DNA from 2 places in the Paenibacillus sp. FSL H8-0548 genome. Region 1 is predicted to be linked to the other one. Evidence: a T-box and tRNA genes for the amino acid it is inferred to sense, from the RefSeq annotation. Region 1 holds a T-box; the other holds one or more tRNA genes.
The links. A T-box is a leader RNA that pairs with one kind of tRNA and senses whether it is charged. The one in region 1 lies ahead of ileS (isoleucine--tRNA ligase), so its partner is inferred to be a tRNA-Ile.
Positions count from the first base shown of each region.

Region 1 (16,220 bases):
GAGGCTTAACCTCCCCCAGCCGCAGTGAACTTGCGACCTTTCGGTCGCTTGCTTGCGCAGCCGGAAGGCGACAGCCTCGTTTTCACTTCTTATTTTCCTTTATACTATATCCTTAACCGCGAATGAAAATCCCTATTTCTTTATTTCCGATTGCTACTTTTTCCATTTCAGCAACCACTTCGTATGTGACCGTTTGTACAAGCACATTATCATGTAGCACTTCTTTGAATGCCTCAAGCGCAGCTTTAAGCTCGCTATCCACATCAAGCACAAGATCAATACGCTTTTCAATTGGCAAATCAAGCTTTTTGCGCGTATCTTGAACGGCACGAATAACTTCACGGACTAAGCCTTCTTGCTCTAGCTCAGGTGTAATATCTGTATTCAACGCTACAGTAACACCATTGCCAGATGCAGAAGCAAAACCTGACTTCGCCTGCTTCTCCACTAACAGCTCATCCACTGAAATCGCAAGCTGCTCGCCCTCTGCACTTGTGAAAGCGAAGCTGTTGCCATTAACGATGCTGCGCGTTTGTTCAGCGTCCAAGCCCTTCAGCTGAGCTTGAATAGCACCTACGTTTTTGCCATATTTTTTGCCGGCAACCTTCAAATTCAGCTTCAGCGTAAAATCAACAAAGCCGCTGTCTGAGTTTTGGACGATGATCGCTTTTACATTAATCTCGTCCTTCACGATCTCCTCGTAGCCTGCCACATCAAAGTCGCGATCCAGAGAAACGATCAGCTCCGATAGAGGCTGGCGCGTTTTTATCCCTGTTTCATTGCGCACATTGCGTGCGAGCTCTACGATTTGCTTCGCGCTTTCCATATCCTGCTCTAATGTTTCATCGATTGCAGCTTCATCCGCTTTAGGGTAATCCGCCAAATGGACGCTTCCAGCTCCGCCGAGGTTTCCGTAAACATCCTCCGCGAGCAATGGCGCATAAGGTGCAATGACACGGGAGAGTGTAAGCAATACGCTCCGCAGCGTCTGGTATGCAGCAAGCTTCTCTGCCGACAGTCCGCTTCCCCAGAAACGATCACGTGAACGGCGAATATACCAATTGCTAAGCTCATCAACAAATAGCTCGATCGATTTGGCTGGGTTCAGGAAGTCATTTACTTCCAGTCCTTTGTTTACCGTTTTGATTAGGCTGTTCAAGCGCGAGATGATCCAGCGATCAAGCTTGTTGCTCGACGTCGTTTCTTCATGCTCAGCATATTGATAACCGTCGATGGATGCATACAACGCGAAAAACGCATGCGTATTTACAATCGTATCGATAACCTTTGATTTGGCTTCGCCAACAATACCGCGTGAGAAGCGTTTGCTGTTCCAAGGCGCGCTATCTGCAAGAAGAGCCCAGCGGAATGCATCGGTTCCGTACTCATTGATGATTTCCCAAGGATCGATAACATTCCCCTTCGATTTGGACATTTTTTGTCCATTTTCATCCAAAATATGACCTGTCGAGATAACGGCTTTATAAGGTGCCTTGCCATTGTAAAGCGTTGAAACCGCAAGCAGACTGTAGAACCAGCCCCGCGTTTGGTCAATACCTTCACAAATGATGTCAGCCGGATATTGTTCAGCAAATTGTTGATCGTTCTCAAAAGGCTGATGCTGCTGCGCGAACGGCATTGATCCGCTGTCGAACCAAACATCAATAACTTCTGGCGTGCGAGTCATTTCCGCTCCCTCAGCAAATGGTGATCTCAGCTTAATATCATCCACGTATGGCTTATGAAGCTCAATATCCTCCGGCACATCACCGATAGCCATCGCACGCAAATCAGCAATGCTGCTTGGTGAATACTCCTTGCCTGTCACATCACAGACCCACACATTCAGAGGCGTACCCCAGTAGCGGTTGCGGCTAATATTCCAATCCACCAGATCCTCTAAAAACTTGCCAAAGCGACCCTCGCGAATATGTCCTGGGTACCAGTCCACACCATTATTGTTGGCGATGAGTTGATCCTTAACTGCAGTCGTCTTAATAAACCAGCTCTCCATTGCATAATAAATCAATGGTGTTTTGCAGCGCCAGCAGAACGGATAGCTATGCTCATAGCGCTCTTTGGAATAAAGCAAACCGCGTTCGCTTAAGTTTTTCACGATGTCGATGTCGAGCTCGCTGTCTTTAACGAAACGACCTGCAAAGTCTGTTACTTCTGCTACATACCGTCCTGCCAAATCAACAACACTCAGCATGCTGATGCCATTCTCCCGTGAAACCCGATAGTCATCCTCACCGTGTGCAGGAGCAATATGAACGATACCTGTACCGCTGGTGTCACTGACGAAATCGCCAGCAATGACAATATGTCCTTTATCGATGGCCATATAATTAAATGGCGGCTCATAGCTAAGGCCTACTAGCTCAGCACCTTTAACAACAGACAAAATTTCATATTCTTCCTTCAGAACACTCTCCGCTAAGTTTTGAGCAACGATATAAACTTCGCCGTTCTTAGCTGCCCGAATGTAATCTAGCTCTGGATTAACTGCTAACGCTACGTTTGCTGGCAGCGTCCAAGGCGTTGTCGTCCAAGCCAGAATGAATTCACCCGACTCAGCAAGCTTGAATTTCGCTGTTGCACTTAAATCCTTAACATCCTCATAGCCCTGCGCTACCTCATGTGAACTCAGTGTCGTTTGACAATCCGGGCAATAAGGACTTACGCGGTGACCGCGGTATAACAAGCCTTTACCATGAATCGTTGATAAAATATGCCAAACACTTTCGATATATTCATTTTTTAGTGTGATATACGGATTGTCTAAATCAGTCCAGTAAGCAATAGCTTCTGTAAGCTCGCGCCACTGCTTCTCGTATTCAAATACGCTGGCTTTACATTTTTTCACAAACTTTTCTACACCGTACTCCTCGATCTCCTGCTTGCCGGAAATACCCAGCTGCTTCTCAACGCCAAGCTCAACGGGAAGTCCATGTGTATCCCAGCCCGCTTTACGAATAACCCGGTAGCCTGCCATCGTCTTGTAACGACAAATAAAATCTTTGATTACACGACCAAGCACGTGACCGATATGCGGAGCGCCGTTTGCAGTCGGAGGCCCTTCATAAAACACAAAGTTTGGCTTGCCTTCCCGATTAGTAATCGATTGTTTAAAGGTATCCTCTGTTTTCCATTGCTCCAGCACACGCAGTTCACGACTGCGTGCACGCTCCTTAACATCTACGCGTTGCATGATTTCAGCCTCCTATGTTTAAAAAAACAAAAATAAAGCCTCATCCCTATGAGAAGGGACGAGGCTTAGTCGCGTTACCACCCTTGTTCCGCATCTGCTTCTGCCCAAATTTCTGGACTTAAGCTGAAGGCAAGCAGCTCAAGCGAGCTGTGCTTCATGCGGCACCTTAGTCGCGAACTCTACGTTCGCGTTCCCTGTAACGGGGGACAGCCGTCAACACTTACTGCTGCTCTCGCAGGTTCGGCGCCGCTTCTCAGAGAGGATATTCCGCAATAGCTCACACACCGGACTTTCAGCTGCCGCCGGCTCTCTGAGGAGTGAACTTAAAGTGTACTTGTTCTCTTCAACGAAGTTTAGATCATCAATTCAATATTCTAGTTATAGCTTAACAGCAGGCTAAATGTCAAATGGCAATTCGCCTATTTATCAAACCTTAACCTCTTGTAAGCTCATGCTCGGAATGTCTTGAAGCCTGCGGCTCCAGTGTATCCCAACCATCAACAGTAAGCAGCTCAAGCTGTGCTTCAACTAGTGTACGGAAACGAGCACGGTATACTGAGGCTTGCTTCTTAAGCTCTTCCACCTCAAGAGAAACCCTGCGTGATTTCGCTAGTGAATCATTAATAATTCGATCAGCATTTTTCTCTGACTCCTTGATGATCAGCTGCGCTTCCTTCTTCGCATTGCTTCTCACCTCGTCAGCCGCTTCCTGTGCGACGATGATTGTTTTGCTAAGTGTTTCTTCTATATTCGTAAAATGATTCAATCTTTCTTGCAGCCCAAGCACTTGATTCTGCATCTCTTTATTTTCACGAATGAGCGATTCGTAATCTTTAATAACCTGATCGAGAAATTCGTTTACCTCATCCTCGTCATAGCCGCGTAATCTCCGGCCAAACTCTTTGTTATGTATGTCCAATGGCGATAGTGGCATTGGGGCACCTCCTCATGGTATTTGTAATTCTGGGAACCGATTTATACTGTTTGTTGTGAACAATTTCGACAAGCGCAGTTAAATTCCTGCATTCGTTCAAATAAACTTGCCTATTTTGACACGAATTCTGCCCTTTTTTGTCACTCCATCCATCTCCAGCACTTTAAAACGGCCAAGCCCCTTGAACGACACCACATCTCCCCCGCGGAGCTGCTTGGAAGGGTCCTCCTCGGATTTCCAATTCACTCTGCATCTGCCTGCTCGAATCGGGTCCACAATCTTAGACCTGCTGATCCGATAAACGTCGCTCGCAATTCCATCCAATCGCATGGAAGCAACCGATAGGTTCATCTCTTCAAGCTTTGGAACGACTATTTTGAGTTCAGCCAATGAAACGACGTCTGTCAGCACATTAATACGGTGAACCTGTCTAAGCTGAATATTCAAGTAATCAGCAATTTCATCCATAACGACAATATGACAAAAATGCTCATGAACATGGATGTCGCCAATTCGGTCGCGCTTAATGCCCAGTCCGAGCAGCGCACCCAAAAAGTCACCGTGATCAAGCTCAAGCTGAGCCTGTCCTGGTCCATTTACGACAAGCACACAAATTCCCATTGCCTCATCATCAAGGCTTCGATAGTCCGGACCAATAATAACTCGCCTGCGCTCCGCTTGATCATAGCCGCCATCTAGACGAACAGTGACATCTGGATTCCGATTAGCCAAAGCCATCAATATTTGCGCTTGTCTCGGGTCTAAAAAATCGGTCCGCTTCAGCTCATGCTGCTGTGCGGACCGCTCTATCCATTCCTCTGCCCGAGCGACAAAAGGTTTCTCGTCGGGATGAAAATGATCGTATATGCCTTCTTTCATAAAAACACATTCCTTTATTAATCAAAAATTGATTTAAGGTATCAAAAATTCGATTACTGCAGTCAAACCGCTAGCTACGAAACGCAAAGCGAACAGTGCAATGATCGGCGACAGATCCAGCATACCCCCAATAGGAGGAATAAATCTCCGGAAAATCCCGAGATAAGGCTCTACCATTTTGCCCAAAAATACGCCAATAAAGCTTTCACGAGCATTAGGCAACCACGACAGCAGCACATAACCAATAATCATAAAGCTGTAGATACTTTGTAGTGTATCTATTACATTTCCCACACTATTAAACAACTCAAGGTCACCTCATTTTGTTGTAGTCGTTCTCCTCCGCCAGCATTTCCGTTATAGCACCTTGAATTTCAACTGAATCCGGCGTGCATAGAAAAATATTAGGGCCAAGCTTAGAGATGCTTCCGTTTAAAGCGTACACTGTACCGCTTAGGAAATCAACAATGCGCACGGCGAGATCGCTCCGAACGCGCTGTAGATTAACAATGACGGCACGGCGCGAGCGAAGATGATCCGCTATTTCTTGCGCTTCATCATATGAACGGGGCTCACTAAGCACAACTCGTACATTTTTCTGCGAGTGTATGCTGACGACATTGTTACTCTTTGTAGTTTTACGTGCTTCGAACGGAGAGGTTTCAGCTTCTTGTTCTTCCGGCTGTACAACACGTTCTCTCTCCACTATCTCTTCCTCATCCTGGAGACCGAGAAAGCTCATAAATCGGTTCATGACGCTCATCCTTATTCCTCCTCTTTCCCTACTAATATCGTACCCAGGCGAATCCATGTCGCTCCTTCTTCAATCGCAACTTCAAAATCATTCGACATGCCCATGGATAAATGAGTGATCGTGCTTGCATGCTTCGAGCTCTGCTGAACTTCATCACGCAATTCACGAAGTGCTCTAAACACTGGTCTTGTTTGCTCCGGCTCAGCTTCGTACGGCGCCATCGTCATTAAACCAATGGGCTTAATGGAATGGAATCGCTCAAGCTGATTTACAAATGGAAGCAGCTCTTCTGGTTCAAGACCTTGCTTTGAGTTTTCTCCTGAGACATTAACCTGAATAAAGCAAGGAACGATAATGCCAAGCTGTGATGCCTTCTTATCAATAGCTTCGGCTAACGACAGCCTGTCCAATGAATGCATGTATGTAAACTTCCCAATGACGTCTTTCACCTTATTGGTCTGCAATGAGCCGATGAAATGCCAAATCGGATGCTCGCTCAGCTTCACGTCACATTCCTCGGTAATCGCTTCCCATTTCACCTGAGCATCCTGCCAGCGATTCTCGCCAAGATGACGATAGCCCAGCTCAAGAGCTGTCTTGGTCGTATTCAACGAAACATATTTGGTAACTGCAATAATGTGAACTTCATCCCTGCTGCGTCCAGAACGCTCGCAGGCTTGTTTAATACGCTCTTCAACGAGCTCGACGCGATTCTCAAATGTAGATGACATATTTCACCTCTCCCGAATACCGATCCAACTGGCCATTCGGCCGGTTAAGCCACCTTCTTTGCGATGGGAAAAAAATAAATCCCGTCTGCATCCAGTGCACCACTGTGTTAATTCGATATGGATCGGCAAAATTCCTGCTTTTATCATAATCTGTCGGTTTATTTCTTTCAAGTACAAGTTCGCTTTCCCATTCTCGGACCGTTTGAGCATATGGTCAGTTACTTCTCCTTCAAGTCCAAGCCTCTCAGTGAGCTGCTGCACCTGATCAATCACTACGCCATCAACCTCATAACAGCAGCCGCTGATCGATGGTCCAATTGCAGCTAGCAGCGTATTTGGAGCCGATCCATACGCATCTCCCATCGCTTCAACAGTAACTTTAGCAATTTGCTGCACCGTGCCCTTCCACCCTGCGTGGGCAAGCGCTACGGCATTATGCACAGGATCATAGAAATAGAGCGGCACACAATCCGCATAAAAGGACGCTAAGAGCACGCCAGGCACATCTGTCATTATGGCGTCGCAGTCCTTAATTACATCGCTCAGAGAGTCTCTGCCTCTTCCCTTATCAGTCTCCACGACCTGATGCACGACATTGCCGTGCACCTGCTCCGCGCACGTCCACGCGTCGAATGGCCATCCAATGGCTTCCGTCAGCAAACGCCGATTGGCAATAACCGAATGATCCTGATCGCCTACATGCAGTCCCATATTAAATGAAGACCATGGAGCTTTGCTTACTCCTCCACCCCTGCCAGTAAATCCTACAGTAAGCTCCTCGTTCCGAGCCATCCAATCAGGCAGCAAAAACAGCGAAGGCCCCTTCGCTGTTTGCAAATGTTCAAATGCTTCCATTTGGCTTTCACCTCTATTCAAAGGTTTGCTGTGCAAACCTGCTTCGTAAGCGTAGGCTTAAGGTTTGCTGTGCAAACCTGCTTCGTAAGCATTAGCTTTAGGTTTGCTGTGCAAACCTGCTTCGTAAGCATTAGCTTTAGGTTTGCGCAGCAACCTTTCACATTGCAATACGTTTCTGTCTAATTAACATAAAAACAGTGTACAGTGTTATGAGCGAACGTGCAAATCCTCCTCTTCGGAACGGAGCTGCTTTGTATCATCCATTCGCACCAGTACGACATCTGCACCTATTTTCACAATATTGCGCCACGGGATCACAACCTCCGTGCCTCCCCCGCCAAATATCCCCATAAACTTAGTGTATTGGGGAACAACAATCGAATCGATGCGACCCTGTCTTAAATCCAGCTCCAAATCTGATATTTGACCAAGCTTTTTTCCATCAACAATATTAATAACATCCTTCGTCTGAAAATCAGATATTTTCATTGCCCTCACCACGTTTCATTTAGAGTAATCGTCCATGTATCTCTCCTATAACTATATGAGCAATTAGCCCAAAATGTCCTTCCATTCAAAAAAGAGATTATTGGAAATCGCAGACGCGTCAGCTCACACTTCTAACGGAAACCACAGACGCTAAATCGCCTTTATTTTTCATTTCAAGATTCTAACGGAAGCACAGGCCTCTATTTGTACCCTACATGCACGATCTCGCTTCATTTCTGCGGAATAGCGTCTCCCACTTCCGTTAAAATATGACGCTAACCAAAAATCGAACTTTAACGTCTCTGGCTTCCGTTAGCTTTCGTTAGCCGCTCTCCGACTGCTGCCGCAGCATCGTTATCAACAGGTTCGGAGAATCCATAGCTTCCTAAACAACAAAAAAAGCGGTGCCTCGCGGCACCGCTTCTTTACGATTTCACATGTTTTTGCATTTGCTGAATAGCTGATTTTTCAAGCCTAGATACTTGTGCCTGAGAGATGCCAATTTCATCGGCTACTTCCATTTGCGTCTTGCCTTCAAAAAAGCGCATCGACAAAATCATTTTTTCTCTATCATTGAGCTTATGCATCGCTTCTCGAAGTGCAATTTCCTCAATCCACGATACATCCTTATTGCGTTCATCGCTAATCTGATCCATAACGTAAATCGGATCTCCACCGTCATGGTAGATCGGTTCAAATAAAGAAACCGGATCTTGAATCGCATCTAATGCAAAAACAACATCTTCCTTTGGAACGTTTAGCGCTTCTGAAATTTCAAAAATAGTTGGCTCTCGCGAATTTCTGTTCGTCAGGCTATCCCTAACCTGAAGCGCCTTATAGGCGATGTCCCTTAAGCTGCGAGACACTCGAATTGGATTGTTGTCACGCAAATAACGGCGTATCTCTCCGATGATCATCGGAACGGCATAGGTGGAAAATTTGACATTTTGGCTAAGGTCAAAATTATCTATCGCCTTCATAAGTCCGATGCAGCCGACCTGAAATAGGTCGTCCACAAACTCTCCCCTATTGTTAAACCTTTGAATTACGCTCAGTACTAGCCGCAGGTTGCCGTTTACTAATTTCTCTCTTGCTGCCCACTCGTTGCGGGTTTGCAATGCCGTAAACAATTCTCTCATCTCGACATTATTTAGGACAGGCAGTTTCGCGGTATCCACTCCACAGATCTCGACTTTATTTCGGGTCAACGTGATTACCTCCCAAGGAGAAACATTACTGTACATTATCTCCTGAGAAGGTCTTTTTATTCCTATTGCGACATCATTCGACAACTGCAAGCAGGACGCGGCCTTTAAACCATTTTATTAAATTCTTTTCGAAGTCTTTTTATAATCCGCTTCTCCAGCCGTGAAATGTAGGACTGAGAAATACCCAATAAGTCAGCAACATCCTTTTGTGTTTTCTCTTCGCCATCTGCAAGTCCGAAGCGAAGCTCCATAATGATCCGCTCCCGCTCAGAAAGCTTATCAAGCGCCTTATGAAGCAGCTTGCGGTCAACCTGCTCCTCAATGTTTCTGTATATCGTATCATTTTCCGTACCGAGAACATCTGAGAGAAGCAGCTCATTCCCATCCCAATCGATATTGAGCGGCTCGTCAAACGATACCTCTGTACGCGTCTTGCTATTCCGGCGCAGATACATCAATATTTCATTTTCGATACAACGCGAGGCATAGGTCGCAAGCTTGATTTTCTTTTCTGGATCAAATGTGTTCACCGCTTTAATCAGACCAATCGCGCCTATCGATACGAGATCTTCAATATGAATGCCGGTATTTTCAAACTTGCGGGCAATATATACGACAAGCCTTAAGTTTCGTTCAATTAGCATTGCCCGAATAGCTGTGTCGCCCGAAGGAAGCTTTTCCAGCAAATATTCTTCCTCTTCGCGTGTTAAGGGCGGCGGAAGCGCTTCACTTCCACCAATGTAATAAATTTCTTCACTTTTTAATCCGAATAAAAACATGATCCGATAATAATATAACTGAAGGATTAATTTGTACTTGACGAGCATCTGGCCCATCCCTCCTCGTTTGTATAAGCATACGGTTTTATTGTTGTACCATAGACGGATGGATAATGGCTCGATATGCTCCATCAGACGTTAGCTTTCCGCCGTCAAGCCCGATAAGCACCTTTCGCGTTTCAAAAACTTGTCCTTCCCTAGTTATCTCAACCGCGTCGGGTTTTATCGCCAGCATGAACTGTGATCCCCGGTTGACACCTCTGAATGGTACGAGACGAAGCCTGTCTTGCCATATAAAATAGGGCTGTTGATCCATTCCCGCCACGAGACGATCCACTTGTGCATCTCGTATGCTATTCAACCACGATTCGGGCAAATCTTCTTGCCATAAGGAAGCTTCCATCACCATAACAGGTGTCCTTGTGAGCGGATCATATAGCTGATTGCCAGTATCGATTAGACCAACACAGGTTTGAGTCCGATCTCCAATCGTAATTTTCACCTCTGCTAAATGTGTTTGCACCAGCTCCCGTTCTCTTTTTTGCGTTAATACAGTACGGTATATATACAGACCGATGCAAAACGCAGCAATTAAATAAAACAATCCCATCTTGAGCTCTACATGCATGCTGCCGTTTACGAATGTAATCGTCCTCCAAACCTCACCAGACCCTTGCATAAACAGATAATAAATCCCAAGCACCGCACCAGCAGCAACAAAATTAACCGCATAAAACGCCGCAACATTTCTCAAAAAATTTTGCAAGGAGGAGAAGCCAAAAGCGATCCATACCATAAAAAACGACATGCCGACCTTCACAATTAACGTAAATAAAAAAGATAATTGCGGAAAAAGCATCAAAACGACATAACAAGCTCCGACAGCAGAAGCTGTTAACACCCGCCACGGCCTAGGTTTCAAATGACGGACCCACGCGGTAGTTAATAGAATTGCACCATCCACGAGCAGCTCTCTTAGAAACATCACATCCACATAAATAGCCACTTCGGTCACCTTCCTGCAACTGGCGATACACGGATCTGTAAATGGCTCCCGGGAGAACGATTGACACTAGTATATTAAAATCCTATTTCAAAGTCTGTCTATTCATGACAGCATGACATATCTTTTTTTGTCGAGTAGGAGTATAAAAACCGCCAAGTATGTTTAATTTCGATACGGCCACGACCGCTAGAAATTTGCTTGTTCAGCTCTACAAAATATCGTATGATATTTGATATAGAAGTAAAGCAGTGAAGCACACCGCTTACTCGGGATAACCATACCCGCAGTATGCGGTTTTTTTATTTTCTAAGGGAGAGTGAGATGGACATGACGTTTGAAGTGAATTACGGACACTGGCTGGACACGCAGATAAAAAACTATAAAGGAGAGCGCAAACGTAGGCTAATAGAAGGGCATGGTCATGCTGAAAAACTGTTTACAGAAAAAATTTGGTATCCTGCCTTCCATGATTTTGACGGGCTACATGCAGAGTATGAAGTTGCCGATTTCCGTGATGGCAGTCGATTTTTGGACTTTGCCTACTTGAAGGATGGTTTACAGCTTGCTATCGAAATTGATGGTTATCGCACGCATTCGGCTGAAATATCACGTTGGCAATTCTCCGATTCTTTAATGCGCCAAAACCATCTCATTGTTGATGGTTGGAAGATAATACGCTTCTCCTACGATGACATTAAAGAGAAGCCGCGTATGTGCCAGCAGCTTCTTCAGCAATTTATGGGCAAAAGCTTACTTGGTAGAAAAAAGGTGAGCAGCGCAGAAATTTTCTTGCAACGAGAAGTATTAAAACACGCTTCAAGCTTACAGTACCATATCCGCCCCAGTGACGTCATTGATCTTTTGAAAATCAAAAAACGCGATGCTCAAAAGCTGCTCCATAGTATGGTAACCAAGCAACTGTTGCTTCCAGCAGGAAAGGGTACACAAAGAATTCGCTGTTACAAAATAAATCCCGAACAACCATCCTCTTTATTTGTTCAGCAATAGCGGGTTGAACAACGTTGCTATTTCTCAATATGGTTAATCATTTTCTGTTTGTATGAAGTCAACTCATTCATTCTTGTTTAAATGTTCCTTTTTCGGAGCAGTCATAAATATTGCATGTAATTGTCTAATGACCTTCCAACCTCGTTCAACTTTGTAAGCACGTATATGTGCTTACAGGCCACCATTACCGGTTACTCCTTCGCTGTAAGAGCATATACGTGCTTACAGCGTCCTTTCATCCTCCTCCATACGCCGTTTTCACTCTGTAAGCACGTATATGTGCTTACAGGCCACCATTACCGGTTCCTCCTTCGCTGTAAGAGCATATACGTGCTTACAGCGTCCTTTCCTCCTCCTCCATGCGCCGTTTTCACCCTGTAAGCACGTATATGTGCTTACAGGCCACCATTACCGAGTACTCCTTCGCTGTAAGAGCGTATACGTGCTTACAGCGTCCTTTCATCCTCCTCCATACGCCGTTTTCACTCTGTAAGCACGTATATGTGCTTACAGGCCACCATTACCGGTTACTCCTTCGCTGTAAGAGCATATACGTGCTTACAGCGTCCTTTCATCCTCCTCCATACGCCGTTTTCACTCTGTAAGCACGTATATGTGCTTACAGACTACCGTTACCGGTTACTCCTTCGCTGTAAGAGCATATACGTGCTTACAGCGTCCTTTCCTCCTCCTCCATGCGCCGTTTTCACCCTGTAAGCACGTATATGTGCTTACAGGCCACCATTACCGAGTACTCCTTCGCTGTAAGCACGTATACGTGCTTACAGCGTCCTTTCATCCTCCTCCATACGCCGTTTTCACTCTGTAAGCACGTATATGTGCTTACAGGCCACCGTTACCAGTTACTCCTTCGCTGTAAGAGCATATACGTGCTTACAGCGTCCTTTCATCCTCCTCCATGCGCCGTTTTCACTCTGTAAGCACGTATATGTGCTTACAGACTACCGTTACCGGTTACTCCTTCGCTGTAAGAGCATATATGTGCTTACAGGCCACCATTACCAAGTACTCCTTCACTGTAAGAGCATATACGTGCTTACAGCGTCCTTTCATCCTCCTCCATACGCCGTTTTCACTCTGTAAGCACATAGATGTGCTTACAGGCCACCGTTACCAGTTACTCCTTCGCTGTAAGAGCATATACGTGCTTACAGCGTCCTTTCATCCTCCTCCATGCGCCGTTTTCACTCTGTAAGCACGTATATGTGCTTACAGCGTCCTTTCCTCCTACCCCATGCGCCGTTTTCACCCTGTAAGCACGTATATGTGCTTACAGGCCACCGTTACCAGTTACTCCTTCGCTGTAAGAGCATATACATGCTTACAGCGTCTTTTAGCGCTCCACTATACGCCGCTTTCTCTCTGAAAGAACAACAAAAAGCCTCACCATAAATGGTGAGGCGAATTAGAAATGCTTCTAGCGATCGTTACGTGGACGATTGCGAAGGAATGCTGGGATTTCCAGTTGGTCGCTGGAAGTGTTGCCCGCTCCAAAAGGCTTAACACCACTAGTGGTACCTTGTTGTCTTGTATCAACCGCTTCTGGCTGCTGTGGAGAACGACGAGGTGTAGGTGGCTTGTGCTCAAAGCCCGTCGCAATTACGGTTACTTTGATTTCATCCTTCAGATCCTCATCGATAATCGCACCGAAGATCATATTCACATCTGGATCAGATGCAGAAATGACAATTTCGGCTGCTTCATTAACTTCGTAGAGAGACAGATTGCTGCCACCCGTAATATTCATAATAACACCGCGTGCGCCATCGATAGACGTCTCTAGCAAGGGGCTCATAATCGCTTTGCGAGCTGCTTCAGCTGCACGATTCTCACCTGTTGCGATACCAATACCCATCAGGGCAGAACCACGTTCAGTCATAATCGTTTTTACATCGGCAAAATCGAGATTGATTAGACCTGGAACAGCGATAAGATCAGAGATACCTTGTACAGCTTGACGAAGTACGTTATCCGCTTCACGGAAAGCTTCAAGCATCGGAGTCTTCTTGTCTACGATTTCTAGCAATCGGTCATTTGGAATGACAATTAGTGTATCTACTTTTTCCTTAAGTGCTTCGATGCCAAGCTCAGCTTGTCCCGAACGCTTACGTCCTTCAAAAGTAAATGGACGAGTAACAACACCAACCGTCAAAGCTCCGCACTCACGAGCGATTTCGGCGATTACTGGCGCCGCACCGGTTCCTGTTCCGCCACCCATACCAGCTGTTACGAATACCATATCCGAGCCTTTTAGCTGGTTCATTATAATTTCACGAGATTCCTCTGCCGCTTTGCTGCCTACATCTGGATTCGCACCCGCACCAAGACCACGTGTCAGCTTATCGCCGATTTGCAGCTTATGCTCGGATTTTGCCAAATGAAGCGCCTGAGCATCGGTATTTACCGTAATAAACTCTACGCCCTTAACACCATTCTCTATCATTCGGTTAACTGCATTGCTGCCGCCACCGCCTACACCTATTACTTTTATTTGAGCAAGCTGCTCAAGCTCAAAGTCAAATTCCAACATCTTTCATTTTCCCCCAGTCAAGCGTAAACTGCTGACAGCATCATGAGACGGTACAGCAACGTTTCGCGGTAAAATATAAGCATCGTATAGAGGCGAATCTTATATTAACTTATATTTTTAAATAAATTCGTTAAACATACTTTTGATACGCTCAAACATACCGGGTTTAGTTGAAGCTGCTGGACTTGCTTTGCGGTTTGCCGTTTTCTTCACCGCTCCAGTTCCACGAGCTCCCATATATTTCGATACGTATTGAATCATGCCTACACCGCTGCTAAATGCCGGATCTCTTACTCCGATATAATCAGGCAGTGCGATTCTCACGGAAGTCTCCAGCTCTGTCTGGGCCAAAGCGAGCGTTCCTGGCATCGATACCGATCCGCCGGTAAGAACATAACCGTTAACCTTTTCTCCATAGCCAAGCCGGCGAACCTCTTGCCGAATAAGATGAAAAATTTCTTGCATACGCGGTTCAACAATGCTTGCTAGATCAACCTGTGAAAATTCCTTCTCTACATTGCTGCCCATACGCGTCACCTTAAACTTCACATCTTCTGCTGCATCAAGTACATTCGCACATCCGTATTTCAGTTTAATTTTCTCCGCTTGATCGGTCTGTGTACGTAAGCCATATGCAATGTCATTCGTAACATATTCGCCGCCAATTGGAAGCGTCGATGTTGCTGCTAGCCCGCCCTGATCATAAATCGCGATCGTGCATGAGCCTGCTCCAATATCCGTTAGTACCGTGCCCATCGATTTCTCATCCTTAGTCAAGGACACCACGCCTGATGCCAGAGACAGTAGAATAACACCAGAAATACGAAGGCCCGCTTTCTCTACACAACGCATAAGGTTATGTATGGCAGTCTTCGTCCCCGTGACGATTGTCGCCTCTACCTCAAGGCGTACTCCAATCATACCTCGCGGATCTGAAATCCCTTCCAAGCCATCAACCAAATACTGCTTTGGAACCAGATTGATGATTTCACGCTCAGGTGGAAGCGCCACTACTTTAGCTGCTTGCAATACACGTTCAATATCTTCTTCACCTATTTCACGATCCTCGTTGGATACTGCAACGACGCCACGATTGGTCTGCAGTGCAATATGGCTGCCCTGAATCCCTACATAAACGTCGGATATTTGAATGCCTACCATGCGTTCCGCATGCTCTACGGCATTACGGATCGAATTCACGGTTTGGTCAATATCTACAATTGCTCCTTTGCGAATACCCTCTGAGTCGGCAGATCCAACTCCAATAATATTAATGGCTCCATTACTCACTTCACCAATAATAGCTCGAACTTTGGATGTACCGATGTCCAAACTGACGATGATGTCGTTGCTGCTCATCTTGCGGCACCTCCGTTTCAAATAAAAGTTATTACAATGCTCATTATGATCTTTCTACTTATTCAACGCTATTTATATTTTCCCTCTTTTTTCAACAGATTTTTCATTGTATCTACAATTAATGACGTGTACTGCCCCTTGCAGCACCCTGATTATCCTAATGTTATCCAGCTCCATCGAGTATAAATGCGATAAATAAAATTCTACCATTCTTTCAAGCTATTGAGTAGTGTCTTTTTCATCGGATTCTAAATTTTCATTAATAAACGGTTCATACTTATCCGCAAGCAGCATCGTGAGCTTGCCCGGTTCTTGCGTTTCAATTACCGCATTTAATGTGTCAATTTTTTCTGTTAGTACAGAAACGGCCGTTATAACTTCAAATTTAGTTCTCGTATACATCAGAATTCGATCTGGATAAGCAGATGAAGGTGAAGGCATAATTTCCGAGATGTC
Region 1 covers NZ_CP152049.1:3,179,357-3,195,576, reverse strand. Annotated here, with positions in the region: gene ileS (isoleucine--tRNA ligase) at 113-3,211, opposite strand; T-box leader at 3,263-3,567, opposite strand; gene MHI37_RS13175 (DivIVA domain-containing protein) at 3,645-4,145, opposite strand; gene MHI37_RS13170 (YlmH/Sll1252 family protein) at 4,242-5,024, opposite strand; gene MHI37_RS13165 (YggT family protein) at 5,058-5,330, opposite strand; gene sepF (cell division protein SepF) at 5,338-5,787, opposite strand; gene MHI37_RS13155 (YggS family pyridoxal phosphate-dependent enzyme) at 5,790-6,509, opposite strand; gene pgeF (peptidoglycan editing factor PgeF) at 6,513-7,364, opposite strand; gene MHI37_RS13145 (YlmC/YmxH family sporulation protein) at 7,572-7,853, opposite strand; gene sigG (RNA polymerase sporulation sigma factor SigG) at 8,279-9,061, opposite strand; gene sigE (RNA polymerase sporulation sigma factor SigE) at 9,166-9,888, opposite strand; gene spoIIGA (sigma-E processing peptidase SpoIIGA) at 9,926-10,846, opposite strand; gene MHI37_RS13125 (DNA-binding response regulator) at 11,168-11,854, shown strand; gene ftsZ (cell division protein FtsZ) at 13,293-14,405, opposite strand; gene ftsA (cell division protein FtsA) at 14,523-15,764, opposite strand; gene MHI37_RS13110 (FtsQ-type POTRA domain-containing protein) at 15,984-16,220, opposite strand, start outside.

Region 2 (16,220 bases), 1.8 Mb from region 1:
TATACTTCTGGGAATGAAATGCGCTGATGCCGCCAAAGGACGGCGACAGCCGTTTCCCCTCAGTTTATTTAGAGCATTAATTGCAGCGCAGCCGACCCTTTCATGCCAACAATAATGCCTTTTGCTTCCGCTGTAATCGTAACTGACTCCAATGGGGCTTCCATCAGTTCCTCCAGCGTACGTACGCCAACAGCGCGTCCAGCCAATATCTCCCGGTCCCCCAGTCTCTCGTTAAGCAGCGTAACGTCTAGCGCACCACACATAATATATCCCTTATCCGTCATAATCGCGAGCAACGTCGTTTTGGGCAGCTTTACTTCAACGCCAAGAACGATCTCCCCGTTCTCAAGTGTGAACGGAACCATCCGCATCATATAAGGATCCACCCCCTTTGGGTAAAAAGTAAGAGGACTGCAACATCATTATATGCAGAGATTAATTTTGCAGTGTTGGTTAAATGCTTATTTGTGGGAGGGGGTGGGGGCTTAGATGGAAAATATCACAAAAAAGGTCACAGATATATAAGACAAAAATTTGCTATGCATAATATTGTTGTATGATCCAAAGGTGATTGGATATCGCAGACGCGTCAGCGCACACTTCTAACGGAAACCACAGACGCTAAATCGCCTTTATTTTTCGTTTCAAGATTGTAACGGAAACACAGGCCTCTATTTGTACCCAACATGCCAGATTTCGCTTCATTTCTGCGGAATAGCGTCTCTCTGTTCCGTTAAAATGTGACGCTAATCCAAAATGGAACTTTAGCGTCTCTGGTTTCCGTTAGCGGTTAAACCCCCTAATTCCGGCTGCTGGCGCAGCATCGTTATCAACAGGTTCGGAGAATGTAAAGTATCCTAGACAATAAGAAAAGCATCTTCAATAATGATGCTTATTTTGTAACAGCGATTTGTACTATTATAAAGAGCTCTTTTATAAAGCTTATGTGTCACGAAATATCAATTCAATGTCCGGTCAGTAAGGCAATTAAATGATCTATATAACTCGAACTTAAAGAATGAAGTGTAAGCGAAGCGAGAAGATCGCTCTGGAGAAACGAAGTGTTCGCCTTTGCAGTCATATTCTCACCTTAAATGTCTTAGGAAATCAAAGAATCTGACTGCAACCGCGATCGTAAGAATGATCTTCTCGCGTAGCGTCTTAATTGATCTTCTCGCTCAGCTCCCACAACGTAAATGTTTAGTTCAATTTATATAATAAGCAAAAAACAACTATACAGTATTGGTTAAATGCTCAGCACTGAGGGAAGGATAAAGCACAACAACACACTAATTAATTCTATGTAAAACCCTATATTAGTGGTATATTAGAACTATATCTTATCGTTCGGAGGTCCTATGGATAAATTTCCCACGCCCAAAGACCAAACATCCTTTATATTCAATATTGAGGTGCTTGTTGAAGAAAACAATAATGCTGCTGCAATAGAAAAGTTGCTCCATGCCTTGAACAGCTCGGGATTCGTTGATTTTCGTATCCTATCCGGCATCCAGTTAGGCGAGCAAATTGAGGTTCGAACAAAGCAAGCTTCATCCAAACAACCGTTTCCGATTCCAGCCAACGTCAGCCAAGTCGCTAATGCTGCTAAGTCAGATAAGCCTGATCAAGAATCATTTGAGGCTTTAAGCTATTCTGATAAAATCAAATCCATAATGAAAAACAACACATTAATTAGATTAATCGTAAACAAAGGTCTTGGTATCAAGCTCAGTATCCCGTGCAGAATCATAAATATGGACGAGACCGAAAATATTATTACGATATATCATGTTGATGAAAAGCAGGTATATACGTTCCGTTTAAACGAAATTGAAGATTTCTCTTACTGATCTGAATTTAACTATAAAAAAACCGTACTTTGACGAATGAAACGGCCAAAGTACGGTTTTTTTATGCGTAACCAGGAGATAACATTTGTTCGATATTCTCGCTGGATACTGGTGGGCTCCAGAAAAAACCCTGCATTTCATCGCATTTATGCTTCTTAAGAAATTCCATTTGTGCTTCAGTCTCGACACCCTCTGCGATCACCTGAATATTCAAGTTATGCGCCATAGCAATAATCGCTGCTACAATTTCGGCATCATTTGGATCCTGCTGAATATCGCGCACGAAGGAGCGGTCGATTTTCAAACGATCTATCGGAAAGTTTTTCAAATAATGGAATGAACTATAACCGGTGCCAAAGTCATCCACACTAATATTTACTCCCAAATCAGTTAAGTCCAGCAAGCAACGAGACACATGGCTGACATCCATCGTCATCGACTCAGTAATTTCTAAATCCAAATATTTTGCATGCAGGCCTGTTTTCTCAAGCACGTCCGCTACCTTGCTGGCCAAGTCGTTTTGGACAAACTGTCTAATGGATAAATTAACGGAGACCGGCATAGGCGGCAAACCAGCATCCTGCCAAGCTTTATTCTGTCTGCATGCTTCTTCGAGCACCCAGTCGCCTATCTGAACGATCATACCGCTCTCTTCAGCCAGTGGTATGAAGCTTCCAGGCGGTACCATTCCCCTAATAGGATGATTCCAGCGCACAAGCGCTTCTACCCCAACCATCTTGCCGCTAATCAAATCATACTGCGGTTGATATTGAAGCACGAACTCATTACGCTGAATAGCGCGGTACATTTCATGCTGTAGTGTAAGGCGCTCAAACGAGGAATTGCTCCAGCTCTCTGAATAGAGCAGGCAATCATTTTTGCCGCTTTCTTTCACCTTTACGAGTGCCATGTCCGCTTTCTTGATCAGAGCATAGCTATCGTCTTCCTCATTCTTATTCGTAACTGAGCCGATGCTTGCTGTAATATGTAACGGAAAGCCGCTTAGCTCATAGGGCTCTTCAATAGACTTAAGAAGCTTCTTCGAAAGCTCTAGCAAATGCTTCTCCGACTCCAGATCGCAAAACAATAAAGCAAACTCATCACCTTCCATACGAGCTACAAAATCATTCTCATAAAGATCGCGGTTGAGTCTCTCTGCTATTTGCATAAGGAGAATGTCACCGAATTCCCGTCCAAACGAGGCATTTACCAACTTAAAGCGATCCAAATCCAAATAGCAAATGCCAACTACACGATCTTCTTCCTTCGCTCTAGCTAAGGTCTCGGTAAGCTTCATTTGAAACAAGGTCCGATTCGGCAGTCCAGTCATGTCATCGTAGTAAGCCATATAACGAATCCGTTCAACATTCCTTTTCCGGTCGCTTAAGTCATGGCTTATTAATAAAATACCGATGACCTCTTCGTCTTCAATCATCGGGGAGCAAAGCATCTGAAGCTCCAATGGGAAGCCAGAACCATGTGTAATGTTAATATTGGATTGCTTTGTTTCTCCAAGCAGCGCCTGCTCAAACGTTTCCAGCAGCAATTGCCTGCTTCCTGGCTCAACTAATCGCGAGATTGAGGCGCCAAGAAGATCGGACCGATGATAACCAAGCGTTCGACTAGAAGCCTCGTTCATCTCCATAACGATACCGTTTCTATCTAACACCGCTAGCGGCACAGCATCCGAGCGAAGAAATGCCTCTACAATTGCTGTATGATAATTTTGAAGGCTGTAATTTTTCTTCCTCTTAATATACACAATAATTGCGGTTACGAGTAACGAAGCAGCTATTGCAAGCGCCGTCCATTTGTACATAAGGTTAGAGATGAATAAAAAAGATATAAATATCCATACCAACGCAAGTGCTCCAAGCAAACTAGTGATGATAATCGGCACATTAAAAATTTGATTAGGCCGCTCTCGCTTCTTTCTATTAGGAAAACCATCCATCCGTTTTGTCACGCACAAACGTCCTTCCTGTATCCCGAGTCAAGTAAGTGTTCGCTTTATTATAAACGAAACAAGCGATCTGGTATAGAAAAATTTACTAAAGCAACTTGTTTTTTGTTGCAAAAAAGCATTATATGTCGTTTACCCTTATTATGTTATATCGCTGCCCTTCACTCTTGATTTATTTATAGCTGCTATAATGACACATGCCCAGCCCGCAATTAGCGCTACGCCGCCAATAGGAGTAATCATACCCAGCTTGCTAAAGCTGGTAAGCGACAAAACATATAAGCTGCCGCTAAATATAATTGTCCCTGCAAAAATAAGGCGCGCTCCGTTCAATAGCAGCTTGCTCTCGCCAATTTGTTTTGCAAACAGAGCAATCAGCATTAGAGCGATCGCACTGTACATATGATAACGTACCCCTGTTTCGAACACTTCCAAGTAATGCTCTGTCAAATGCTCCTCCAAGCCGTGTGCACCGAATGCACCCAGTGCAATAGCAAGAGCTGCATTAATTCCACCAATTGCAAAATATTTTGTAAACATATGGTTTTCATTCCTTCCATTTTTGTGTATAATTTGATTTTAATTAGTTAAAGGAGACGATTGAATTGGACAATGAACCAAGAAACGAAATCAACACCCCGCCAGGAAATGAACCTTATGCATCAAAACCAATTTTCTCAAATGAGCACTCTGACACCATAGTTGTAAAAAAACATTCCGGACTTGGCATTGCAGCATTCATCATCGGTTTGATCTCTGTTGTGCTGCTTATCATCGCCCTTGTCTCAGGCAGCTCTTCGGTTGACCAGATTGTGAATTCTGATCTTATCCTTGCGGACCCTAATGACACTGCGGCTTTCCAAGCCTCTATCGAATCACTCGGAGAAGAAGTTCTCGTTTCCGTTGTACTCGCAGTCGTTTGTATCTTTGGCGCCGGCTTTATTTCATTCATCGGGCTTATATTAGCGATTATCGCTGCTTGCTCCAGCAAACGCCGCAGACTGTTCGGTGTTATTGGCATCGTACTTAACGTGGTTGTTATTGTCGGCGGAATCTCACTTTTTATTGCAGGCATCAATGCGATTGCTGCCAACTTCGCTTAACTATCGAGTCTGCTCCAGCCTCCTTCGAGTGCCGGAGCAGACTCTTTTTATATCAGCTCATTTTACAGTAATGTTTGTACGGCTGAATCCCTCTCTCGTCTTGACTACCTCAAGGCATGCTGGAAAAGCATCCTTAAGCTCCTGCACATGGGATATGACGCCGATCATTCTTCCTGCCTTCTGCAAATCAACGAGCGCAATAATAGCCTTCTGCAGCGACTCCTCATCAAGTGAGCCAAAGCCCTCGTCAATAAACATCATCTCAATAGTGACTCCGCCCAAATGTGATTGAATGACGTCTGTCATGCCTAGCGCCAGACAGAGCGAAGCGTTAAACTTCTCTCCACCGGACAACGTCTTCACATCACGGTTCTGACCTGTAAAAGCATCGTAAACGTCAAGCCCAAGACCACTCTGTTTTCCTCTATTTTCTAGGCGATCACTGCGCTCTAATGAAAACTGTCCGCTAGACAAGTTGCGGAGACGGGCATTGGCTGCGAACAAAATCTGCTCCAAAAATTCAATTAGAATATACCGCTCGAATGAGATTTTCAGCGCATTATCACCCTTCAGCATTTGAAAGATGTCCATGACCTCCTCCAGCTGGGCTTCCAGTCCCTTCACCTGACCGCTCGCGCGTCCTATGGAGGCTGATAGGCGCTGCGCAACCTCGCCTGTACGAATCGCTGTTTGAGCTGCGGCATGAATTTGCTCAAGCTGCTGCTTGCTTATGTTCAGACTTTCTTGCAGTTGAACAATATCCACCCTAGGCTTGCCAGCAAGCTCAATTTGAAGCTCCAACAGCTGCTGCGTAACGAGAACAACCGCCGTTTGGTAAGCGCTTATAGCCTTGCCCAGCTGCTCTCTTGCAGCTTCTGAGAGTGCAGCTTCAGCGTATTGCTGAACCGATTCAAAGCCAGCCTTCTGAAGCTCCTCAAGCAGCCGCTGCTCAGCTAGCTGCTTACCCTGCTCTGATTCCTCCAGCTGGCGCTCCGCTTGATCAACATAAGCTCTCTGCTCTGCCAGCTTAGCTGTTGCTAGCTGCAGCTGCTCCTGAGCGCTCTTCCAAGCGGTCCTCAGCTGATCGGACGCTGTCTGCTGCTGTTTGATTCTCACATTTAGGCTCTCTGGTGAGCGCAGCTGCTCTGGTATACGGTCCAGCTCCTTCTGTAGCGCGGATTGCTGTGATGCCCGCTCTATACTCAGCCGCTGCTGTTCTTGCTGCAGCTGCTCCTTGGCACGCTGCTGCTGCTCTTGCTGCAATTCCATCTGCTCAAGCAGCTGCTTAAGCTCAGGAACCTGCTTAGCTTTAATCAGAAGCTTGTCCGTTTCTTCCTTAAGCGCACGCCATTGCTGCTGCAGCTGAGCTCTTTGCTCCTCCAATCGAACCGCCTGCAGGCCGTATTCGGCAAGCTCTTTTGCACCTTCCTCACGAGTCGCTTTGGCTGCTGCTGCCTGAGCACGCGCCTCCAGCCATTCACGCTCGATGACTCCAAGCTGCGCCTTGGCATCCTGCAATCGCTCGCGTGAAGGCACCTCACTGCTTGAAACCGCTTTGGCGGGATGCTCTAAGCTGCCACATACGGGACAAGCCTTATCATCATGCAAATGAGCGGCAAGCAGTGTTGCCTGACCCTCAATCCATGAGGTTTCCAGTCGATCATGCTCGTCTCGCGCTCTTGCGAACGACTTTGAGAAGTCCTGCTCCAGCTGAGAGAAGCGCAGCATCTCCTTCTCTACATCAACGAGACGCTTCAGCTGCTTCCCTTGCTGCTCCACTAGACGCAGCTTGTCCAGCTTCTGCGTTAATTCGGCCGTATCAAGCTCTATTTCTTTTAATTGAATGCTCATTGACTGCTTCTTATCGCGCAGCTGCGCAATGCCTGTCTCGGAAGCCTTTAGTTTAGAGGTGCAGTCATGCTCTGCTTGGATCAGCTTCTCAATCCTGTGCTGCTGACTGGCCAGCGTGCTCACGATTGGTGCCATCTCCAGCAGTCTGCTGAGCTCACGCTCGGTTTCGCGCCGTTCCTCTTCACGCTGCTCCTCTGCAGCATGCTGACCTGCCGCTTGCTTGTGCCCTTGCTCCGCCTGCTCTCGATCGGCTAGTTTTCCAGCATATTGACTGCGCTTCGTTATCGCATCCACATGCGTACGGTCAGCTTGCTCCTTATACGGCGTCAAATGCGCTGCTTTAATCGCAAGCGCAAGCTGCTGCTCCTTTACTGCATAATCCGCCTGCTGTGCAGCAAGCTGGGCCTGCTGAGCCTGCTTTCGATCATGCTCCTCATGCTTGCTATTTATCGTAATGGCTGCACGCAGCTGTGCTTCCTCTTCTTCTATTCGAACCGCCAGTACATTTTTCTGAGCGACAGCTTGCTCCTCTGCGTTCCGGTAGAACTCTCGCTCCTGCTGCAGCGCATCCGTTATCTGTGAAGCACTATATACCTCTTGCTGGAAAGTGCGGGAGAGCTCGCTATCCACACGCTCTGGAAGCGCCTCTTGCACCTGCTTCATATAAGCATTTACCGTTGCCTTAGCCTCTTTCAATTGATCCTGAATGCTTCGGTTTTTCTGCTGGAAGCGACCCTCCAAGCGCTCATAAAGCTCTGTCCGAAAAATACGGCGCAATATTTCTTCCTTATTATCCGTGTCCGAAGTAAGCAACTTGCGAAATTCTCCTTGCGGCAGCATTACAATTTGACTGAATTGCTCCTTGGTCAAGCCTATAATTTGCTCAAGCTTGGCATTTACGTCGGAGACGATAAAACGATCAACCGCTGGAACAGCTTCACCGCTCGTCATTTCATAAAGCTCTGCTTTCCCGCCAGTTTCGCCTTTATTGCTGCCCTTTCGATGCGGCATTTGTCTAATGACCTGATAGCTCCTACGACCAATGGCAAAATCAAATTGAACAGCGGTATGTGTATCCTCAGCTGCAAAATGACTGCGCAGCATTCGTGGATCAGAACGATCCTCCCCGCTGGCAGTTCCATAAAAAGCAAAGCAAATCGCATCAAATATAGAGGTTTTTCCAGCTCCAGTATTTCCTGAAATTACGAATAGTCGACGGTGCTCCAACAAGCTGAAGTCTATCGTTTCCGTATCGCGATAAGATCCAAACGCAGTCATCGTAAGCTTAATCGGCCTCATATCACGCCACCCTCCTCACGAAGCAGCTCTCCATACGTATCCGCGAACAATTGTTTTTTTGCATCCGAAAGCTCTTGCCCCTTAACCTCCTGATAAAATGCAGCAAACAGCTCGATCGGATCAGCTTCCCGTCTCCCTGTTCCTCCCCGCGCATCAGCTGCCGCTTCATTTCCATTCAAGCCGCCGGCCAGCACTGGTCTGCGCTCCACGTGGAGCGCATTCGGGTAAACCGAGCGTACCTTCTCCATAGGAAACAAAACCGGATTTTCATTTAGCAATGTTACAAATACATAATCCTCGTTCACTGGCTGCTTTTCTATTTCTTCAATTAATGCGATTACTCTGCGCATATTCCGCAGCGGCTTCAGCTCACGTTTTTCAATTTCCACGTGACCGGCCTCATTTAGTTCAATTACCAAATATCCCTTCACATGGCTTTCTTCTGAAATCGAATATTTGAGCGGAGAGCCCGCATACCTTATCGTATCGTTCCGAACAAAATGTGCCTGATGCAAATGACCAAGCGCTGTATAATGAAAGGCTTCAAAATAAGCCGCACTCACATGCTCAGCGCCGCCAACCGACAATGGACGTTCCGAGTCGCTCGTATTCTGCTCCGGCTCTCCCGTTGCCGTAATGAATGCATGGCCTACAAATACATGTCTAGCTGATTTGTCCATACCATGGGCAATCCGTGCAGTAATGACGCGCATCGCATCATCATGTGTACGGATCGACTCATCTCCTAGCTGATAGCGAACCTGTGCAGGATCTGCATAAGGTACAAGATGAAAATGCACCTCGCCGAAATTGTCGCTCAGCACGACTGGCTTCAGCCCATCCTTCAATTGCCCCACCAGATGAAGACCGCGGCTTTCCATCAGCTTTGTGCCAAAATTAATACGATCAGGACTGTCATGATTACCGGATATCGCAAGCACAGGTGTATTCAAATCGATAACGATCCGTGCAAGCAGCTCATCGAGCAGCTCGACAGCCTCGGTTGGCGGGACAGCGCGATCATATAGATCACCAGCAATAATAACAGCATCCGGCCGCTCTGCCTCAATCGCTTGCAGCAGCTGCTCCAGAACATAACGCTGATCCTCCGTCATATATACGCCTTGAACTAGCTTTCCCAAATGCCAGTCCGCAGTATGAAATAGCTTCATTTACTTCAAACATCCCTTCCTAGTTCATCGGAATTGTTCCTTTATATTACCATTCGTACCACCCTAGCGCATAGTATGCTGATAGGAGTTCCGTGATAGACTGCTAGAAGTGGACTAATTTTCCTTCACATAACCGCTATAAACTTGAATATATTGAGTAACAGACAAGAATTAAGCGAAGGTCGTCTTAAACACTGCATGAATGCTGGAAGGTTAATTTATTGGAATGAGGTGAGGGAAATGAAATCAGAACCGCTGTTTGTTGTATCCCGTGAGGACTGGTCACTCCACCGCAAAGGCTATGAGGATCAAGCGCGACATCAGGAGAAGGTACATGAGGCTATTAGGCAAAACCTTCCCGATCTGGTTTCCGACGAGAGCATCGTCTTGTCCGATGGCAGACGTACAATTAAGGTTCCCATAAAAAGTCTCGACGAATCCCACTTTATATACAACTACAACAAGAAGCAGCACGTCGGACAAGGAGACGGAGACTCGCAGGTGGGTGATGTGCTTGGCGTCGATCCTCAGGCTGCCAAGGGACCTGGCAAAGGCCAGGATGCAGGCGATCAGCCCGGTGAGGATGTTATTGATACCGAGATCAGCATTGACCAATTAGAGGATATGCTATTCGAGGAGCTAGAGCTCCCTAATCTGGAACAAAAGCAAAAGGATCAGCTTCAATCCACAGAAATTGTGTTCCACGATATTCGCAAAAAAGGCATCATGTCCAACATTGATAAGAAGCGTACATTAATTGAAAATCTAAGGCGCAACGCCAACGCAGGCAAATCCGGTATCGGAGGCATCTCCCCTGACGATCTGCGTTACAAAACATGGAACGAAATCGTGAAGCCCCAATCGAACGCGGTCATTCTCGCACTCATGGATACATCGGGCAGCATGGGATCTTTTGAGAAATATTGTGCCCGCAGCTTTTTCTTCTGGATGACTCGGTTTCTTCGCAGGAAATATGAGCATGTAGAAATTGTATTTATTGCCCACCATACGGAGGCTAAGGAGGTTACCGAGGAGGAATTTTTTAATCGCGGGGAAAGCGGAGGTACGATTTGCTCATCCGCTTATCAAAAAGCGATTGACATCATCGATAGTCGTTATCCAACTCCGAATTGGAATATTTACCCTTTTCATTTCTCGGACGGCGATAATCTGACCTCAGACAACGAGCGCTGCGTAAAGCTCATCGGTCAGCTGATGGAACGAAGCAATATGTTCGGTTATGGAGAGGTCAATCAATACAATCGCAGCAGCACTTTAATGTCGGCCTATAAGCATATCAGCCACAAAAAGTTTATGTACTCGGTAATTAAGGAGAAGAGCGAGGTATACAAGGCGCTTAAAACTTTCTTCTCTAAAAAAGTGAGCGGTGCCTAACCATCATCCGCAAAACAAAAACAGCTGTCTCAAAAGGCTAATGCCTTTTGAGACAGCTGTTTTACATTGAAATATAGAAAAATATAAGTTTCAGCCTCAGCTGGCAGAACCAGCGAATTCTTTGTCCGGATCGGTTCCTTTCGTTTCTTTGCCGAAAAACAGAACCGTCAACGCTCCAACAACGATCGTTATGAAAAAGATCATAAAGATCGAAGAAATCGCGACATGCCGTGCAACGAGCATCCCTACAAGATACGGACCAATAATGCCGCCAACACGCCCGAAGGACGCCGCGAAGCCAACACCAGTGCCACGCACCGCTGTAGGATACAGCTCCGGCGTATAAGCGTACATCCCTCCCCATGCGCCAAGGTTAAAGAAGGAGAGACAAATGCCTGATGCTAGCAATACTCCCTCCGTTTCAGCGCTGCCAAACCATAAGGCACTTCCTGCAGTAAGAAGCAAATAAGCTACAAGCACAAATTTCCGCCCGAATTTCTCTATAAAATACGCCGCCGTAAAATAACCCGGCAGCTGAGCTAGCGTCATGATGAGAACGTACTGGAAGCTTTTCATCAGATCGAAGCCCTTAAGCACCATGACAGAGGGCAGCCATAAGAACATGCCATAATAGGAGAATACAACCGTGAACCATAAGATCCACAGCGTTACCGTCGCCTTGCGATGTCTTATTGACCACAGCGACCTCATTCGGTCACGAATGTTCAGCCTGCTCCCCTTCTGAGCTTCAAAGCTAGGCGAGTCTTTAAGTGCTCTTCTCAAATACAAAGCAAAAAACGCGGGCACAGCCCCAATTGCAAAAGCCATCCTCCATCCATATTCCGGAATGATGAAATAGGCAATTAGCGCTGCGACGATCCAGCCGATAGCCCAAAAGCTCTCCAGCAGCACAACTGCGCGACCTCGCTCCTTTATCGGTACCGATTCTGATACCAGCGTTGAAGCGACTGGCAGCTCGCCTCCGAGCCCAAAGCCCGCAACAAACCTCAATACACAGAGGACGATAAAACCCGTTGCCAGAGCCGATAGACCGCTTGCAATCGAAAATATAAGCAGCGTCCAGAGCAATATCGCTCTACGCCCATAACGATCCGCAAGCAGCCCAGATATTGCAGCCCCTACAGCCATACCAATGGAGTTAATAGCCATCAGCAAGCCAACCTGCTGTGCGCCAAGCTGCCATTCAACAGCTAATGCCGCAACGATAAAAGAAATCATGCCGACCTCCATAGCATCGAACATCCAGCTAAGACCGGCACTAAATAACAATTTCCGCTGCTTGGGATTACGCAGCAAAGCCAAATTTTTCATCTAAAGACCCCTTATACTAAGCTTATTTTCTATTAATAGCTCAACCTCATAAGCAGTATTTTACAATCCTATAGTCATATTTCGGACATCCATGGATACGCTCCAGCCTGCAGCCTCTCACATTCATCTATGGTGACGCAGAACGATACGGTTTTCCGTTTCAGACGATACCCCACGTCCCGGCCTACAATGTACTTTTTGCAACAGAAACCTCACATGAAAGCAGATTCGTCCAGCTACAATGTAATTATGCAGTAGAATAGAGCTCAAACGAGCGAATATGCGAGAAAAATCGGAAATCCGTTGTAAAAAGTGCAGTGTTCGATAAGCTCGAATCGAGTATTACCCGTTTCGTTGCATAAAGTACAATGCAGCCTCCCTGTTTCCTAGCCCACTACACCGAAAGTGTATTGTAAGGGCTAGTACGCATAAAGCTCTGCATTCATCAAGCACGCATTTGGTTTTATGTTCTATTAATTAGACAGCATTTCCTAATTTTTTGGACATCCTTACCTAATATTAACATGATTTCTGAGTATTGAATCAATATCGCTCACATCTATTCTTTCCAAGTGAAGCTGCAAAAAAGCCTTAACTCTGCAGTGAGGTCAAGGCTTTAGTACAACACTACTCTTATGGATTGCTGACGACTAGCTCATCCAAGCTTTTAAATTCATAGCCTTGGCGGCGCGCCTCGTCTATAATACTGCCGAGAGCCTCTGTATTGTCCTTTGAGACGGAGTGCAGCAATATGATAGCACCAGGATGCAGCTGCTTTATAACCTCTCTGTAGGCATGCTGGGAGCCTCTTTGTGCATTCACATCCCAATCCTTATAGGCAACGGACCAAAATACATTGATATAGCCAAATTGCTTGCTCGCTGCGAGTACCTTTTCATTAAAAATGCCTCTTGGCGGCCGCAAATATTTCATTTCCTTCTGACCTGTCAAAACCTCAACCTGCGTTTTCACCTTGTCGAGCTCCGTTTTGATGCTTCCCTCTGACAGCTGAGACATATCCGGATGGCTCCAAGAATGATTGCCCACAATATGACCTTCTAAAACCATTCGATTCAGCAACTCCGGCTCTTCTTTCACATAATGTCCGGTAACAAAAAAAGCAGCAGGAACCTTTTTCTCCTTCAGCACATCTAAGATACGGGAAGTAAAGCCGTTTTCGTAGCCATTATCGAACGTAAGATAAAGCTCCTTTTGACTCGTATTGCCAAGAAACAACGCACCGTGCTTCATCATGATGTCTTTAAAGCCTTCCTCGTCTATCGAAGGCAGTCTTCCCTCCACGCTTTTTTTAAATCCGAAGTGATATACCCCCGGCTGGCCAAATGCAGCAGCAGGACTCGCTAAGCTCCAAATAATCGAAGCGAGCATCACAGTTAACCCTATCTTTAGCTTCAAAAGTAAAGCCCTCCTTGTTTCATGATTTCTATTGCCTGCAATTGACATGCTGCGTATATATTTCCCCATTACAGCATAAAAAAACCGCTATTCCCAATCGCTCAATGAACGAATAAGAATAGCGGTTTATGTGTCAAACATTAGTTTAAAAGATGGTCGGGACGACACGATTTGAACATGCGACCCCCTGGTCCCAAACCAGGTGCTCTACCAAGCTGAGCTACGTCCCGAGAAAAGATGGTGCCGTCGAGAGGACTTGAACCCCCAACCTACTGATTACAAGTCAGTTGCTCTACCAGTTGAGCTACAACGGCACATCAATTATGTTCACCATAAACGGTGATTAGCGATGTTAGTTTGGAAATCCGAACAACATCTGAAGAAAAATGGTGCCGTCGAGAGGACTTGAACCCCCAACCTACTGATTACAAGTCAGTTGCTCTACCAGTTGAGCTACAACGGCGTATAGATGATTGTACACCATTAAAGGTGATTTGGTTGCGGGGGCAGGATTTGAACCTGCGGCCTTCGGGTTATGAGCCCGACGAGCTACCGGGCTGCTCCACCCCGCGTCATTAAGAAAAAATATGGTGACCCGTAGGGGACTCGAACCCCTGTTACCTCCGTGAAAGGGAGGTGTCTTAACCACTTGACCAACGGGCCTTGAAAAATTAGAACGGAGAGAGAGGGATTCGAACCCTCGCACCACTTACGCAGTCTAACCCCTTAGCAGAGGGTCCCCTTGAGCCACTTGGGTATCTCTCCAAACTTGGCTCCCCGAACAGGACTCGAACCTGTGACAACTCGATTAACAGTCGAGTGCTCTACCAACTGAGCTATCAGGGAAAATATGGTGGGCCCTAGTGGACTCGAACCACCGACCTCACCCTTATCAGGGGTGCGCTCTAACCAGCTGAGCTAAGGGCCCAAAGCATAAACATAAATCTTATGTAAGATGTATTGTTTAAGCATAGGACAGGCAAATTACGCCCTGAAAACTGGATACGAAAGGTAGGTTTGCTGAAAACCTGTTCTGCTGCTGTCTACCGGATGTATGGGTCACAGTAAACGTGTTTAGGATAAGCCCTCGACCGATTAGTATTCGTCAGCTACACACATTGCTGTGCTTCCACCCCGAACCTATCAACCTCGTCGTCTTCAAGGGGTCTTACATACTGGGAAATCTCATCTTGAGGGGGGCTTCGCGCTTAGATGCTTTCAGCGCTTATCCCGTCCGTACTTGGCTACCCAGCGGTGCTCCTGGCGGAACAACTGGTACACCAGCGGTACGTCCATCCCGGTCCTCTCGTACTAAGGACAGCTCCTCTCAAATTTCCTGCGCCCGCGACAGATAGGGACCGAACTGTCTCACGACGTTCTGAACCCAGCTCGCGTACCGCTTTAATGGGCGAACAGCCCAACCCTTGGGACCTACTTCAGCCCCAGGATGCGATGAGCCGACATCGAGGTGCCAAACCTCCCCGTCGATGTGGACTCTTGGGGGAGATAAGCCTGTTATCCCCAGGGTAGCTTTTATCCGTTGAGCGATGGCCCTTCCATTCGGTACCACCGGATCACTAAGCCCGACTTTCGTCCCTGCTCGACTTGTAGGTCTCGCAGTCAAGCTCCCTTATGCCTTTGCACTCTGCGAATGATTTCCAACCATTCTGAGGGAACCTTTGGGCGCCTCCGTTACATTTTAGGAGGCGACCGCCCCAGTCAAACTGTCCACCTGACACGGTCCCCGAACCGGTTTCACGGTTCTAGGTTAGAACTCCGATACGATCAGGGTGGTATCCCAACGGTGCCTCCACACAAGCTGGCGCTCATGCTTCGTAGGCTCCCACCTATCCTGTACAGATCGTACCAAAGTTCAATATCAAGTTACAGTAAAGCTCCATGGGGTCTTTCCGTCTTGTCGCGGGTAACCTGCATCTTCACAGGTATTAAAATTTCACCGGATCTCTCGTTGAGACAGCGCCCAAGTCGTTACGCCATTCGTGCGGGTCAGAATTTACCTGACAAGGAATTTCGCTACCTTAGGACCGTTATAGTTACGGCCGCCGTTTACTGGGGCTTCGGTTCACAGCTTCGGGTTACCCCTAACCGCTCCCCTTAACCTTCCAGCACCGGGCAGGCGTCAGCCCGTATACTTCGCCTTACGGCTTCGCACAGACCTGTGTTTTTGCTAAACAGTCGCTTGGGCCTTTTCACTGCGGCCCCCTCGGGCTATTCACCCTACCGAGGCACCTCTTCTCCCGAAGTTACGAGGTCATTTTGCCGAGTTCCTTAACGAGAGTTCTTCCGCGCGCCTTAGCATACTCTGCTCGCCTACCTGTGTCGGTTTGCGGTACGGGCACCTAGATCTCACTAGAGGCTTTTCTTGACAGCCGGAGTACATGACCTTCGCTACTGTAATTTTCGCTCCCCATCACAGCCCAGCCTAATAGTGTGCGGATTTGCCTACACACTAGCCTCACTGCTTAGACGGACTATTCCATCAGTCCGCGTCACTGCCCTTCTGTGTCACCCCATTGCTCAAACAATCTTCGGTGGTACAGGAATTTCAACCTGTTGTCCATCCACTACGCCTTTCGGCCTCGCGTTAGGTCCCGACTTACCCTGAGAGGACGAGCCTTCCTCAGGAACCCTTAGGCTTTCGGCGGACAAGATTCTCACTTGTCTTTTCGTTACTCATACCGGCATTCTCACTTGAATACAGTCCACCAGTCCTCACGGTCCAACTTCAATCCGTATTCAACGCTCCCCTACCCAAGTACCCTAAGGTACATGTCATAGCTTCGGTGGTGTGTTTAGCCCCGTTACATTTTCGGCGCAG
Region 2 covers NZ_CP152049.1:5,022,333-5,038,552, forward strand. Annotated here, with positions in the region: gene MHI37_RS21845 (DUF1805 domain-containing protein) at 69-374, opposite strand; gene MHI37_RS21850 (hypothetical protein) at 1,359-1,850, shown strand; gene MHI37_RS21855 (GGDEF domain-containing phosphodiesterase) at 1,912-3,816, opposite strand; gene MHI37_RS21860 (DUF423 domain-containing protein) at 3,955-4,353, opposite strand; gene MHI37_RS21865 (hypothetical protein) at 4,419-4,916, shown strand; gene MHI37_RS21870 (SMC family ATPase) at 4,974-8,066, opposite strand; gene MHI37_RS21875 (exonuclease SbcCD subunit D) at 8,063-9,238, opposite strand; gene yhbH (sporulation protein YhbH) at 9,479-10,633, shown strand; gene MHI37_RS21885 (MFS transporter) at 10,730-11,965, opposite strand; gene pdaA (delta-lactam-biosynthetic de-N-acetylase) at 12,599-13,354, opposite strand; tRNA gene MHI37_RS21895 (tRNA-Pro) at 13,535-13,611, opposite strand; tRNA gene MHI37_RS21900 (tRNA-Thr) at 13,620-13,695, opposite strand; tRNA gene MHI37_RS21905 (tRNA-Thr) at 13,769-13,844, opposite strand; tRNA gene MHI37_RS21910 (tRNA-Met) at 13,877-13,953, opposite strand; tRNA gene MHI37_RS21915 (tRNA-Glu) at 13,970-14,044, opposite strand; tRNA gene MHI37_RS21920 (tRNA-Ser) at 14,059-14,146, opposite strand; tRNA gene MHI37_RS21925 (tRNA-Asn) at 14,152-14,227, opposite strand; tRNA gene MHI37_RS21930 (tRNA-Ile) at 14,233-14,309, opposite strand; rRNA gene MHI37_RS21935 (23S ribosomal RNA) at 14,457-16,220, opposite strand, start outside.
Region 2: it encodes a tRNA-Ile, which carries the amino acid that the T-box ahead of ileS (isoleucine--tRNA ligase) is inferred to sense. The anticodon was not compared.